One region of the Pseudomonas sp. LBUM1666 genome, then DNA from elsewhere that is predicted to be linked to it. Evidence: predicted binding sites of a transcription regulator. Region 1 holds the regulator's gene; the other holds the start of a gene.
The links. Region 1 encodes FliA, which starts transcription of late flagellar genes. Its sites were predicted from a motif close to CTAAAGTTTNNNNNNNNNNNGCCGNTAA; they were not measured.
Positions count from the first base shown of each region.

Region 1 (5,989 bases):
CTCGTTGAGCTGGAGGAAGCCGGCGCCTCCTTTTACAGTGTGAAAACCGCGAAAAATTGCATTGAGCAAGTCCGCATCATCGGGTCGGCTTTCAAGCTCGACCAGCTGTTCGGACAGTTGCTCTAGAATCTCGCCGGCCTCAACCAGGAAATCCTGAAGGATCTCTTCATCGGCGCCGAAGCTCATTAAGGGGGTGCTCCTAAAGGTCTAAAAACCTAAAAACCTAAAATCCAAGACTGGATAGCAAATCGTCCACATCGTCCTGACCGGACACAACGTCTTCTCTTTTATCGGCATGAATCTGCGGACCTTCACCCTGAGAGAGATGTTTTTGCGGATCTTTTTCTGCCAGCATCGCTTCACGGTCATGTTCGATGCCCGCAAAGCGGTCCACCTGACTGGCCATAAGCACGAGCTTGAGCAGGTTGCTTTCAACTTCGGTGACCAATTGGGTCACACGCTTGATCACCTGACCGGTGAGGTCCTGGTAATCCTGAGCGAGCAGAATGTCGTTGAGGTTGCTCGACACAACGCGATTGTCTTCGCTGCTGCGTGTCAGGAAACCGTCGACTCGCCGGGCCAGTTCGCGGAACTCTTCAGCCCCGACTTCGCGACGCATGAACCGTCCCCAATCGGTGCTCAAGGCCTGGGCTTCGTTGCTCAGGCCGTTGACCAGCGGCGTGGCGTTTTCCACCAGGTCCATGGTGCGGTTGGCAGCAGCCTCGGTCAGCTTGACCACATAACCCAGACGCTCGGTGGCATCCGTGATCTGCGAGACTTCCTCCGCTTGCGGCATGTGCGGGTCAATCTGGAAATTGACGATCGCGCTATGCAGCTCGCGGGTGAGCTTGCCCACTTCCTGATACAGGCCACGGTCACGGGTCTGATTGAGCTCATGGATCAGTTGCACAGCGTCGCCGAACCTGCCTTTTTCAAGGCTTTCGACCAGTTCGACCGCGTGTTTTTTCAGAGTCGATTCGAAATCGCCCTGTGAAGACTCGTTATGCTCCATAGCTCCCCCGTGGCGCAGTGGCTTCGCACATCAACCGATGCGTTCGAAAATCTTCTCGATTTTTTCTTTTAACGCCTGGGCCGTGAAGGGCTTGACCACATAGCCGTTAACACCGGCCTGGGCTGCCTCGATGATCTGCTCGCGCTTGGCTTCAGCGGTCACCATCAGCACCGGCAGGTGCTTGAGCTTTTCATCGGCACGCACGTGGCGCAGCAGGTCGATACCGGTCATGCCAGGCATGTTCCAGTCTGTTACCAGAAAGTCGATGCTGCCGCTGTTGAGAACCGGAATGGCGGTAGTGCCATCGTCGGCCTCGACCGTGTTGGTGAACCCAAGGTCACGCAACAGGTTTTTAATGATCCGCCGCATCGTTGAGAAGTCATCAACGATGAGGATTTTCATGTTCTTGTCCAATTCGACCTCCAAGCAGTCTTAAACGCGCCCAGCACCTGGACGCGCCATTTCAATCAATCCGGCAAAGCACTCAATGACTGTCTGGAGCACAACAGATCGGGACCGGTAAGGTTCAACACCCCACCAGCCGCGTTCGCAGTGTCCCCACACTGCCTTCAGCGCGCTCGCCACTCCCCCAAACGCCCCCGCAAACGGGCCGCGCACTGGCTGTGTAACTGGCTGACCCGAGATTCGCTGACCCCCAGGACCTCACCGATTTCCTTGAGATTCAACTCTTCGTCGTAGTACAGCGCCAACACCAGTCGCTCACGCTCCGGCAAATTGGCAATCGCGTCCGCCAGCGCCGCCTGGAAGCGTTCATCTTCCAGATCGCGTGACGGCTCGAGATGAGCACTGGCGCCATCCTCGTGCAGCCCTTCGTGTTCGCCGTCCTGCAACAGATCGTCGAAACTGAATAACCGGCTGCCCAGGGTGTCGTTCAAAATCCCGTAATAATCGTCGAGACTCAATTGGAGTTCGGCCGCAACCTCGTGATCTTTAGCGTCACGACCGGTTTTAGCTTCAATCGAGCGAATCGCGTCGCTGACCATCCGGGTATTGCGGTGGACCGAACGTGGCGCCCAGTCCCCCTTGCGTACTTCATCGAGCATCGCGCCGCGGATTCGAATGCCCGCGTACGTCTCGAAACTCGCGCCTTTGCTGGCGTCGTATTTGGTCGACACTTCAAGCAGGCCGATCATCCCGGCTTGGATCAGGTCTTCGACCTGGACACTGGCTGGCAGACGCGCCAGCAAGTGGTAGGCAATGCGTTTAACCAGTGGCGCGTAACGCTCGATCAGCTCGTACTGCGCGTCACGTGCCGACTTCTTGTAGAGGTTATAGCCACCGGCTGTCATAGCACAGGTCCTGCGGTTTGTTGCACGAGGCGCTCGACGAAAAACTCCAGGTGCCCACGCGGGTTGGCAGGTAGCGGCCAGGTATCGACCTTCTGTGCAATGGCCTTGAACGCCAGTGAGCACTTGGACCGCGGGAAGGCTTCGTAAACGGCGCGCTGCTTCTGCACAGCCTTGCGCACGCTTTCGTCGTAAGGCACCGCGCCGACGTATTGTAAGGCGACGTCAAGGAAGCGATCCGTGACCTTGGTCAACTTGGCGAATAGGTTGCGCCCTTCCTGCGGACTCTGGGCCATGTTGGCCAGGACGCGGAAGCGGTTCATGCCGTAATCGCGGTTCAGCAGTTTGATCAGTGCGTAGGCGTCGGTAATCGAGGTCGGTTCGTCGCAGACCACCAGCAAGACTTCTTGCGCTGCGCGAACGAAACTGACGACCGATTCACCAATGCCCGCCGCGGTGTCGATCACCAGCACGTCGAGGTTGTCACCGATATCGCTGAACGCCTGGATCAGGCCGGCGTGTTGCGCCGGGCTCAAATGAACCATGCTCTGTGTGCCGGACGCGGCCGGGACGATGCGAATGCCGCCAGGGCCCTGCAACAGTACGTCGCGCAGCTCGCAGCGGCCTTCGATCACGTCGGCCAAAGTTCGTTTGGGTGTCAGTCCCAGCAGGACGTCGACGTTCGCCAGCCCCAGATCGGCGTCCAACAGCATGACGCGTCGACCGAGCTCTGCTAGAGCCAGGGACAAGTTCACTGACACGTTAGTCTTCCCGACGCCACCTTTGCCGCCGGTCACCGCGATCACCTGTACGGGATGCATGCTGCCCATGAATTTTCTTTACCTTGTCTTACTTAGACGGAGGCCACATTACTGGCTGCGCGTTCACTAACTGAACAATGCATGGCAGACCATCGATGTAGGTACAAAAACTGTTCATTAATACCTCAGCCGACCTGCTTGGTCGGGCTGTGGTAAATATCAGCGAACATGTCGGCCATGGCTTCTTCGCTGGGTTCTTCTTGCATTTGCACGCTGACGGCGCGACTGACCAACTGATGACGACGCGGTAGATGCAAATCATCCGGAATCCGCGGGCCATCGGTCAGGTAGGCCACCGGCAATTCATGACTGATGGCCAAGCTCAACACCTCGCCCAGACTTGCCGTTTCATCCAGTTTAGTCAGGATGCAGCCAGCGAGCCCACAACGCTTGTAACTGTGATAAGCGGCCGTTAGAACCTGTTTCTGGCTGGTGGTTGCCAAAACCAGATAATTTTTCGATTTGATGCCACGACCGGCCAGGCTTTCGAGCTGCATGCGCAGTGCCGGATCGCTGGCCTGAAGGCCCGCGGTATCGATCAGCACCACGCGTTTGCGCAGCAAAGGCTCCATCGCCTGCACCAGCGATTGGCCCGGATCGACATGCGTCACCGACACATTGAGAATCCGGCCCAACGTCTTGAGTTGTTCCTGAGCACCAATGCGGTAGCTGTCCATGCTCACCAACGCGATATTCTGCGCGCCGTACTTGAGCACGTAACGGGCGGCGAGTTTGGCCAGGGTGGTGGTCTTGCCCATGCCGGCAGGGCCGACCATGGCAATCACGCCGCCCTCTTCCAGAGGCTCGATTTCCGGTGTGGCGATCATCCGCGCCAGGTGCGCCAGCAACATGCGCCAGGCCTGACGAGGTTCTTCAATATCGGTAATCAGCGCCAGCAAATCGCGTGACAACGGGCCGGACAGACCAATGCGTTGCAGGCGACGCCAAAGGTTGGCCTGGGCCGGACGGCTGCCTTGCAGCTGATTCCAGGCCAGAGAGCCGAGTTGCACTTCCATCAGTTCGCGCAGGCTGTTGAGTTCGAAACGCATCGAGTCGAACGCCCGTGGGTCGACGCCACCAGAGACAGGTGCCGCAGCCGGTGCAGGACGACGGGGCTCGGTGTAGGTCGGCTCGATCAGCGGCTCGGCGGCGGTCAGTGGCAGGCCGGCGAACAATTGGCGATTGGTGGACTTGTCGCTCTCGCCATCGCTGCGCAGGCTCAGTTCGGCCTGGGCGGTGACGATCCGCGATTGGGTCTTGCGCAGCTCGTCTTCGAGTTCCATGTTCGGAACGCGCGGAGCCAGCGCCGACAATTTGTAATCCAGGGCAGCCGTCAGCTCGACACCACCGGCGATCCGGCGGTTGCCAATGATGGCGGCATCAGCGCCCAGCTCATCACGAACCAGCTTCATGGCCTGACGCATATCGGCGGCGAAAAAACGCTTAACTTGCATAAACCACTACCTCAGCCGTTGGGCCCTACTGTCGCAACGATGGTCACTTGCTTGTTGTCAGGAATTTCCTGGTAAGCCAACACATGCAAACCCGGGACTGCCAATCGGCCGAATCGCGACAGCATCGCGCGAACCGGACCGGCTACCAGCAGAATCACCGGCTGACCTTGCATTTCCTGACGCTGCGCCGCATCGATCAACGAGCGTTGCAGTTTCTCAGCCATGCTTGGCTCCAGCAGAACGCCCTCTTCCGAGCCTTGTCCTGCCTTCTGAAGACTATTGAGCAATATTTGTTCCAACCTTGGCTCCAGAGTGATCACTGGTAGCTCGGAGTCAGTGCCTACAATGCTTTGGACGATTGCGCGGGATACGCCGACGCGCACCGCGGCCACCAGCGCGGCAGTATCTTGACTCTTGCTGGCATTGTTGGCGATGGCTTCGGCAATGCTGCGAATGTCCCGTACTGGCACCTGTTCGGCCAGCAAAGCCTGCAAAACCTTGAGCAACTGCGACAGCGACACCACGCCCGGCACCAGCTCTTCAGCCAGCTTCGGCGAGCTTTTGGCCAGCAATTGCATGAGTTGCTGCACTTCTTCGTGACCGATCAACTCGCTCGAGTGCTTGTACAGAATCTGGTTCAAGTGGGTTGCCACTACCGTACTGGCATCGACCACGGTGTAACCGAGGGATTGTGCCTGGGCACGCTGGCTGATTTCGATCCAGACCGCCTCCAGACCGAAAGCCGGATCTTTGGCGGTAATGCCATTGAGCGTGCCGTAGACCTGGCCCGGATTGATTGCCAGTTCGCGGTCCGGGTAAATTTCCGCCTCAGCGAGGATCACCCCCATCAGGGTCAGGCGATAGGCACTCGGCGCCAGGTCGAGGTTGTCACGAATATGCACGGTCGGCATCAGGAAGCCCAGATCCTGGGACAGCTTCTTGCGCACGCCCTTGATCCGCGCCAGCAACTGACCACCCTGATTGCGGTCCACCAGCGGAATCAGCCGGTAGCCGACTTCCAGGCCGATCATGTCGATCGGAGTGACGTCATCCCAGCCAAGCTCCTTGGTTTCCTGAGCGCGGGCTGGCGATGGCAGCAGTTCCTGTTGTCGCTTGACCTCTTGCAGTGCCTGAACCTTGACCACGTTCTGCTTCTTCCAGAACAGGTACGCGCCGCCAGCCGCCAGGGCTGCCATGCTGAGAAAGGAAAAGTGCGGCATGCCCGGCACGAGGCCCATTACCGCCATCAAACCCGCCGCCACGGCCAACGCTTTGGGCGAGGCGAACATCTGGCGATTGATCTGCTTGCCCATGTCTTCCGAACCGGAAGCACGGGTCACCATGATCGCTGCAGCTGTAGATAAAAGCAGTGATGGCAATTGCGCCACCAAACCG
Region 1 is NZ_CP166789.1:4,565,576-4,571,564, forward strand. It holds gene ACA056_RS20875 (chemotaxis protein CheA) at 1-186, opposite strand, end outside; gene ACA056_RS20880 (protein phosphatase CheZ) at 224-1,012, opposite strand; gene ACA056_RS20885 (chemotaxis response regulator CheY) at 1,043-1,414, opposite strand; gene fliA (RNA polymerase sigma factor FliA) at 1,582-2,322, opposite strand; gene fleN (flagellar synthesis regulator FleN) at 2,319-3,149, opposite strand; gene flhF (flagellar biosynthesis GTPase FlhF) at 3,266-4,594, opposite strand; gene flhA (flagellar biosynthesis protein FlhA) at 4,606-5,989, opposite strand, start outside.

Region 2 (5,989 bases), 650 kb from region 1:
AAACCAACGGGGCACGGTCTGAAAAGTTAGCCAGACAAAAATAGCCCTGCAAATAGACCGGCGATTATACGCACAAGTCACCTGGGAGACCGCGATGCTGGAAACCGAGCGCTACGAATGTCCGTATTGTGGTGAAGAGGCTGAGGCCGTTCTGGACTTGTCCGGTGGCGATCAGACCTATATCGAAGACTGTCCGGTGTGTTGTCGCCCCATCACGTTTGTCCTGCAGACTGACGGTCAGGAATGGTTGCTCGAAGTTCACAGCGAAAACGAATGAAAGGGGCACCCCATGCAGCGAATCTACGAGCCGGAAAACCTCATGGAAGGTGAGTTGCTGCAAAGCATGCTGGCCAGCGAGGGCATCGAAGCGCATCTGGTGGGGCGCGATTTACTGGGTGGCACCGGCGAATTGCCGATCTTCGGTCTGCTGGGATTATCGGTGGATAACGACCAGGCGGAATACGCCCGGGAGTTAATCAGCGCGTACAATGCCGCGCTGCCGATGCCCGGCGATGAACCGGAAAGTTTTCCTGGCACGCTGGTCTGTTAGGCTGACGTTCGTTTTATCAAGAGTCGTGTTGCCCCATGTGCGGACGTTATGCCCTGTTTCGCTGGAACCCCGCCTTCGCGGCCCTGCCTGGCTTCCCCGCCGATCAGCAGGCCCAGTGGAATATTTCTCCCAACGATTCGGTGCTGATGCTGCGTGCGGGCGTTGACGGCCAGCGCGAGTTGGCCCGAGCGCGATGGGGTTTGACGCCGCCGTGGCTGACCGATCTGTCCCGCACACCGGCCCATGCCCGGGCCGAAACCGTCGCTGAACAACCGATGTTTCGCCAAGCCCTGCGCGAGCGCCGTTGCTTGCTGCCGGCCAACGGTTTTTACGAATGGCGCGGCACAACCCGCAAGCGTCCGTATTGGCTGACACCGGGGGAGGGCTCGACGCTGTTCTTTGCGGCGATTTGGGAAGCGTATCCAGTGCAGGAGCAAGTGTGGCTGAGCACGGCGGTGATCACGCAGCCGGCGGCGAGTCAGCGCCGGCCGTTGATTCTCGATGCGGCGGGGCAGGAGGCGTGGCTCAATCCAGAGACTCCGTTGCATGCTTTGCAAGCGTTGCTCGCCAGTGAACCCGCGGCGTTGCGCGAGCGGGTGTTGGCGAATCTGGTGAATGATCCGAAGCTCAATGGGCCGGAGTGTCTTACCCCCGGTTAGAGCGATGTGTGATTCAAGAGCCACCCCTCACCCCAGCCCTCTCCCCATAGGGGAGAGGGGGAAAGGGAGCCGATCTCGGTTGCTTTCAGAACCTGAGTTCGACTCGGTAATTCAGGTCGATGTAACTCTAAGAACACCTCGGTCTGTCCCCTCGCCCCCTGGGGAGAGGGTTAGGGTGAGGGGGCGCTTTAGACCTTGAACTGATTGATCAACCGCCGCTGCTGCTCAGCCAACTTGGTCAGATCCGCACTCGCCGCACTCGACTCATCCGCCCCGCCCGCCACTTCATTGGCCACTTGCCCGATGTTGATCACGTTCCGATTAATGTCGTCAGCCACCGCACTCTGTTCCTCGGCCGCACTGGCAATCTGGGTGTTCATGTCGTTGATCACTGACACCGCCTGAGTAATCGTCTCCAGCGCCTCGGCTGCTTTCGCCGCATGCTGCACGCTTTCATCGGTGCGGCTCTGACTGTCCTCCATGACCCGCACCACATCGCGGGTGCCTTGTTGCAACTGCTGGATCATGGTCTGAATTTCTTCAGTGGCTTTCTGAGTCTTCTGCGCCAGGTTGCGCACTTCATCGGCCACCACCGCAAAACCGCGTCCCTGTTCGCCGGCGCGGGCCGCTTCGATGGCCGCGTTCAAGGCCAGCAGGTTGGTCTGTTCGGCGATTCCGCGAATTGCCGTCAGGATCGCATTGATGTTCTCGCTGTCCTTGGCCAAGGTTTGCACCACGCTGACTGCCTTACCGATTTCTATCGCCAGCACGCCAATCGAGTTCGACGTGTCCCGCACGATTTGCATGCCCTGCGCCGCTGCTTGATCGGCATGGCTGGCGGCTTGCGCAGCCTGAGTCGCGTTGCGCGCCACGTCCTGAGCGGTCGCTGTCATTTCATGCACCGCAGTGGCGACTTGATCAATCTCGGCCATTTGCTTGTGCACGCCGATGTTGGTGCGGATGGCGATGTCGGCGGTGTGTTCCGACGAATCACTGACGCTCTGCACCGAAGTCACCACCTGGGTGATCATCACCTGCAACTTGGCCAGGAAGGTGTTGAAGCCTTTGGCGATGGAGCCCAATTCGTCGGCGCGGTCGCTGGTCAGGCGTCGAGTCAGGTCACCTTCGCCCTGAGCGATGTCGTCGAGCATGGCAACCATCTGCTTCAGCGGCCGGGCAATGCCGTGGCCCACCAGCCAGATCACCAGCAAGCCGATACCGGCAATCAACAAGCCGACCATGGCCATGCCGAAGGTGTCGGACTTGCGCTGGGCGTCCAGATCGCCCTGAAGTTTTTGCAGGTCGGCCATCACCGCGTTCAGCGGCAGTTGCAGCATGAGGGTCCAGCGAGCGTCGGTCTGGCCGATGCCGAACGGCAGGTACAACTCGATCCGGCCCTGGACCTTGTCGACGGTGTAGGTGACTTCGCCGCGCTTGAGATTGGCCATGTTGGCGATCTGCTGGCTGTCGAGGATGTCGCTGACCTTCTCGCCGAATTTGCTCGGGTCCTTGGTGTAGGCAACGATCCGGCTGTTGCCGCCAATCAGGGCCATTTCACCAGCGCCGCTGTACAACTTCTGATTCGCGCCGAGGAGCATTTCCTGAATGAAGTTCACCGACAAGTCGGCGCCGACGATGCCCTGGAAGGCCCCGTTGAGCATGATCGGTTCTATAAAGGAGGCGAGCATGACGATCTTGTCGCCGACTTTGTAGGGCGCCGGATCGATCACGCAGGATTTTTTGGTTTCTTTCGAGCACAGGTAGTACTCGCTGGCGCGTACGCCGGTGGACAGGGTTTTCTGGTCGTCGACGTCCACCAGTTTGTCCAGGCCCAGGCTGCCGTCTTCGTTGCGGAACCACCACGGCAGGAAGCGGCCGTTGCTGGCGTCGATGCCGACCACCTGGGTGTCGACGTAGGCCGCGTCGTTGTGATCGAGGGCGTTTTTTTCCCAGCCGATGTAGGTACCGAGAATTTTCGGGTTCTTGGTGACGTTTTCCTTGATCAGGCTGATTAACTGCTCACGACTGAGGCTCAGCTGCGGCTGTCCATCGGCGCCCGGTGTGCCGATTAATGCGTTGACTCGCACCAGTCCGCCGGCAATCAGCAGTGGCGCTTCGAGCTCGCGCTGGATCTGGCTGACCTGGGTTTGCGCCAGTGACGTCAGGCGTTGTTCGATGACTTGCTCGAATTGTGCCTGGGTCCGCTGCTGGACCATGTCTTGTGTCCGTGCGCCGGAAAACAACGCGTAGAGCACCAGGGCTGCCACGACACTAAGAACGATGGCGCCGGCGAGGGCCGCCACGGAAAACTGGATCGACTTGAATTTCATGGGTGCTCCGCACGCAAGAGGACGTCTGCGGTGCTGTATCGGCGGGGTGTCGATGGCCATGAGCGGAGTTTGGCGAATTGGCTGTTTTGGAATGTTTGATGTCGTAAATGAATTAGTGCGTGCTGCACGTCCGTTGTATCTGGCGCCGATACAATTCACCGCCTAGGATACGCCGCATGTTTCAGGGAGATTTTTGATGAACAAGACATTGGTTGTGTGTGCACTGAGCGCAGGTCTGCTGCTCGCCGGTTGTCAGTCGGTCAATACCACCAGCGGTGGCGCGGTGGGCGTTGAGCGCAAGCAGTACATGTTCAGCATGTTGTCGACCGACGAGGTCAACCAGATGTACGCCCAGTCTTATCAAAAGACTGTCGGCGAGGCGAACACCAAAGGCGTGCTGGACAAGACCAGTAACGAGGCCAAACGTGTCCAGGCGATTGCCGACCGGCTGATTGCCCAGGCGCCGGTTTTCCGTCCGGATTCGGCCCAATGGAAATGGGAAGTCAACCTGATCAAGAGCGACGAACTCAACGCCAACTGCGGGCCTGGCGGCAAGATCATTTTCTACACGGGGCTGATCGACAGCCTGCAACTGACCGACGATGAGATCGCGGCGATCATGGGCCACGAAATCGCCCACGCCCTGCGCGAGCATGGTCGTGAAGCGATGTCCAAGGCTTACGGCATCGAAATGGCCAAGCAGGGCGCCGGTGCCTTGTTCGGTCTGGGTCAGGGCAGCCTGGCGTTGGCGGATACCGTGGCCAACTACGGCATGACCTTGCCCAACAGTCGCGCCAATGAAAACGAGGCGGACCTGATCGGCCTGGAACTGGCCGCTCGCGCCGGTTACAACCCGAACGCCGCGATCACCCTGTGGAACAAGATGACCAAGGCCTCGGAAGGTTCGTCGCCGGAGTTCATGAGCACTCACCCGGCGTCGTCGAGTCGTATTGCTTCGTTGCAGGCGGCGATCCCGAAAGTCATGCCGCTGTACGAGAAAGCCAGGAAATCCTGATAGTCATGTAGCGCGGCTGCTCACGCCTTCGCGAGCAGGCTCGCTCCCACACTGGATCTCCATTGTTTGCAAATTTTGTGTCCACTGGAGATCAATGTGGGAGCGAGCCTGCTCGCGAAGAACGATGACGCGGTGTGACTGACCTACCGCGTCAAACCCAACCACTGCTCTGCATCGCCTTGTACACCGCGACAATGGCGAGGATGAAGAACGCCGACGCCGCCAGGCGACGGATCAAGGTCAACGGCAATTTATCCGCGGCAAAGTTACCCGCCAAAACCACCGGCACGTTGGCAATCAACATCCCGACGGTAGTGCCGATAATCACCAGCCACAGTTCCGGGTATTGCGCAGCGAGCATCACCGTGGCGACTTGAGTCTTGTCACCCATCTCTGCAAGGAAAAATGCGATTAGCGTGGTCAGGAACGGTCCGAACTTGCGGGCGGTGCTGGCTTCGTCGTCATCCATCTTGTCCGGCACCAGGGTCCACAATGCGGTCGCGGTGAAGCTCGCGGCGAGGATCCAGTGCAGCGTCGCATTCGAGAAGAAACTACCGACCCAGGCACCTACCGCGCCGGCGGCCGCGTGGTTGGCCAGGGTTGCAGCGACGATACCGGCGATGATCGGCCAGGGCTTGCGAAAGCGAGCGGCGAGAATGAGCGCGAGCAGTTGCGTCTTGTCGCCGATTTCGGCCAAGGCAACGATTGCGGTGGGAACGAGAAGTGAATCCAGCATCAGGGTTTTCCTAAGGGGCGGGTCGACACGGCTATGACACGTACAGCCTTCCCGCCCCGGGTAAGGTGTTCGTGTCATAGGTCTTGTCAAACCCTGCGATCCGTCTGATGCGGACGCTTGGGTCGCATACGCCATGGTCTGTTGACCAAGTATGTTGACGTATGCCGGACGAGCATGGCGCTCGTGGGAGACTACTCCCCTAGGACGGAGCGGATTTTGCCTAGGCAGAATCTATTCGGCAAGCACTAATTTTTTACCCGCGTTTGGCCCGATAGATTCTGAAACCCTGTCCTTCAGCCTTGATCGCACATACGCCCAGATGCTCTTCGATCAGCGGCTGATACTTAAGGAAGCTGTTTGCTACCAAACGCAGTTCGCCACCGTTTTTCAGATGTTTGGCTGCTTTTCGCAGCAAGTTCTCGGTGGCGAAGTAATCGGTGTGAACCCCGACATGGAACGGTGGGTTGCTCAGAATTGCACTCAAACCCATCGGTGCGGCGTCGATGCCGTCACCGGTAATCACATCAGCTTCCAGACCGTTGGCAGCCAATGTCAGGCGACTACTGGCAGCCGCAAACGCATCCACATCAAGCAAGGTGACCTGGTTGTGTGGATAGCGACGTTTCACCGCTGCTCCCAACACCCCGGCACCGCAACCGAAGTCCAGCAAATGGCCGCTCGGCAATTTGTCCAGATGCT
Region 2 is NZ_CP166789.1:5,212,392-5,218,380, reverse strand. It holds gene ACA056_RS23995 (CPXCG motif-containing cysteine-rich protein) at 95-277, shown strand; gene ACA056_RS23990 (putative signal transducing protein) at 290-550, shown strand; gene ACA056_RS23985 (SOS response-associated peptidase) at 586-1,209, shown strand; gene ACA056_RS23980 (methyl-accepting chemotaxis protein) at 1,398-3,539, opposite strand; gene ACA056_RS23975 (M48 family metallopeptidase) at 3,736-4,554, shown strand; gene ACA056_RS23970 (TMEM165/GDT1 family protein) at 4,706-5,290, opposite strand; yybP-ykoY riboswitch at 5,379-5,503, opposite strand; gene ACA056_RS23965 (methyltransferase) at 5,544-5,989, opposite strand, start outside.
Region 2: the regulator FliA is predicted to act here: its motif matches at 3,575-3,602, upstream of ACA056_RS23980 (methyl-accepting chemotaxis protein).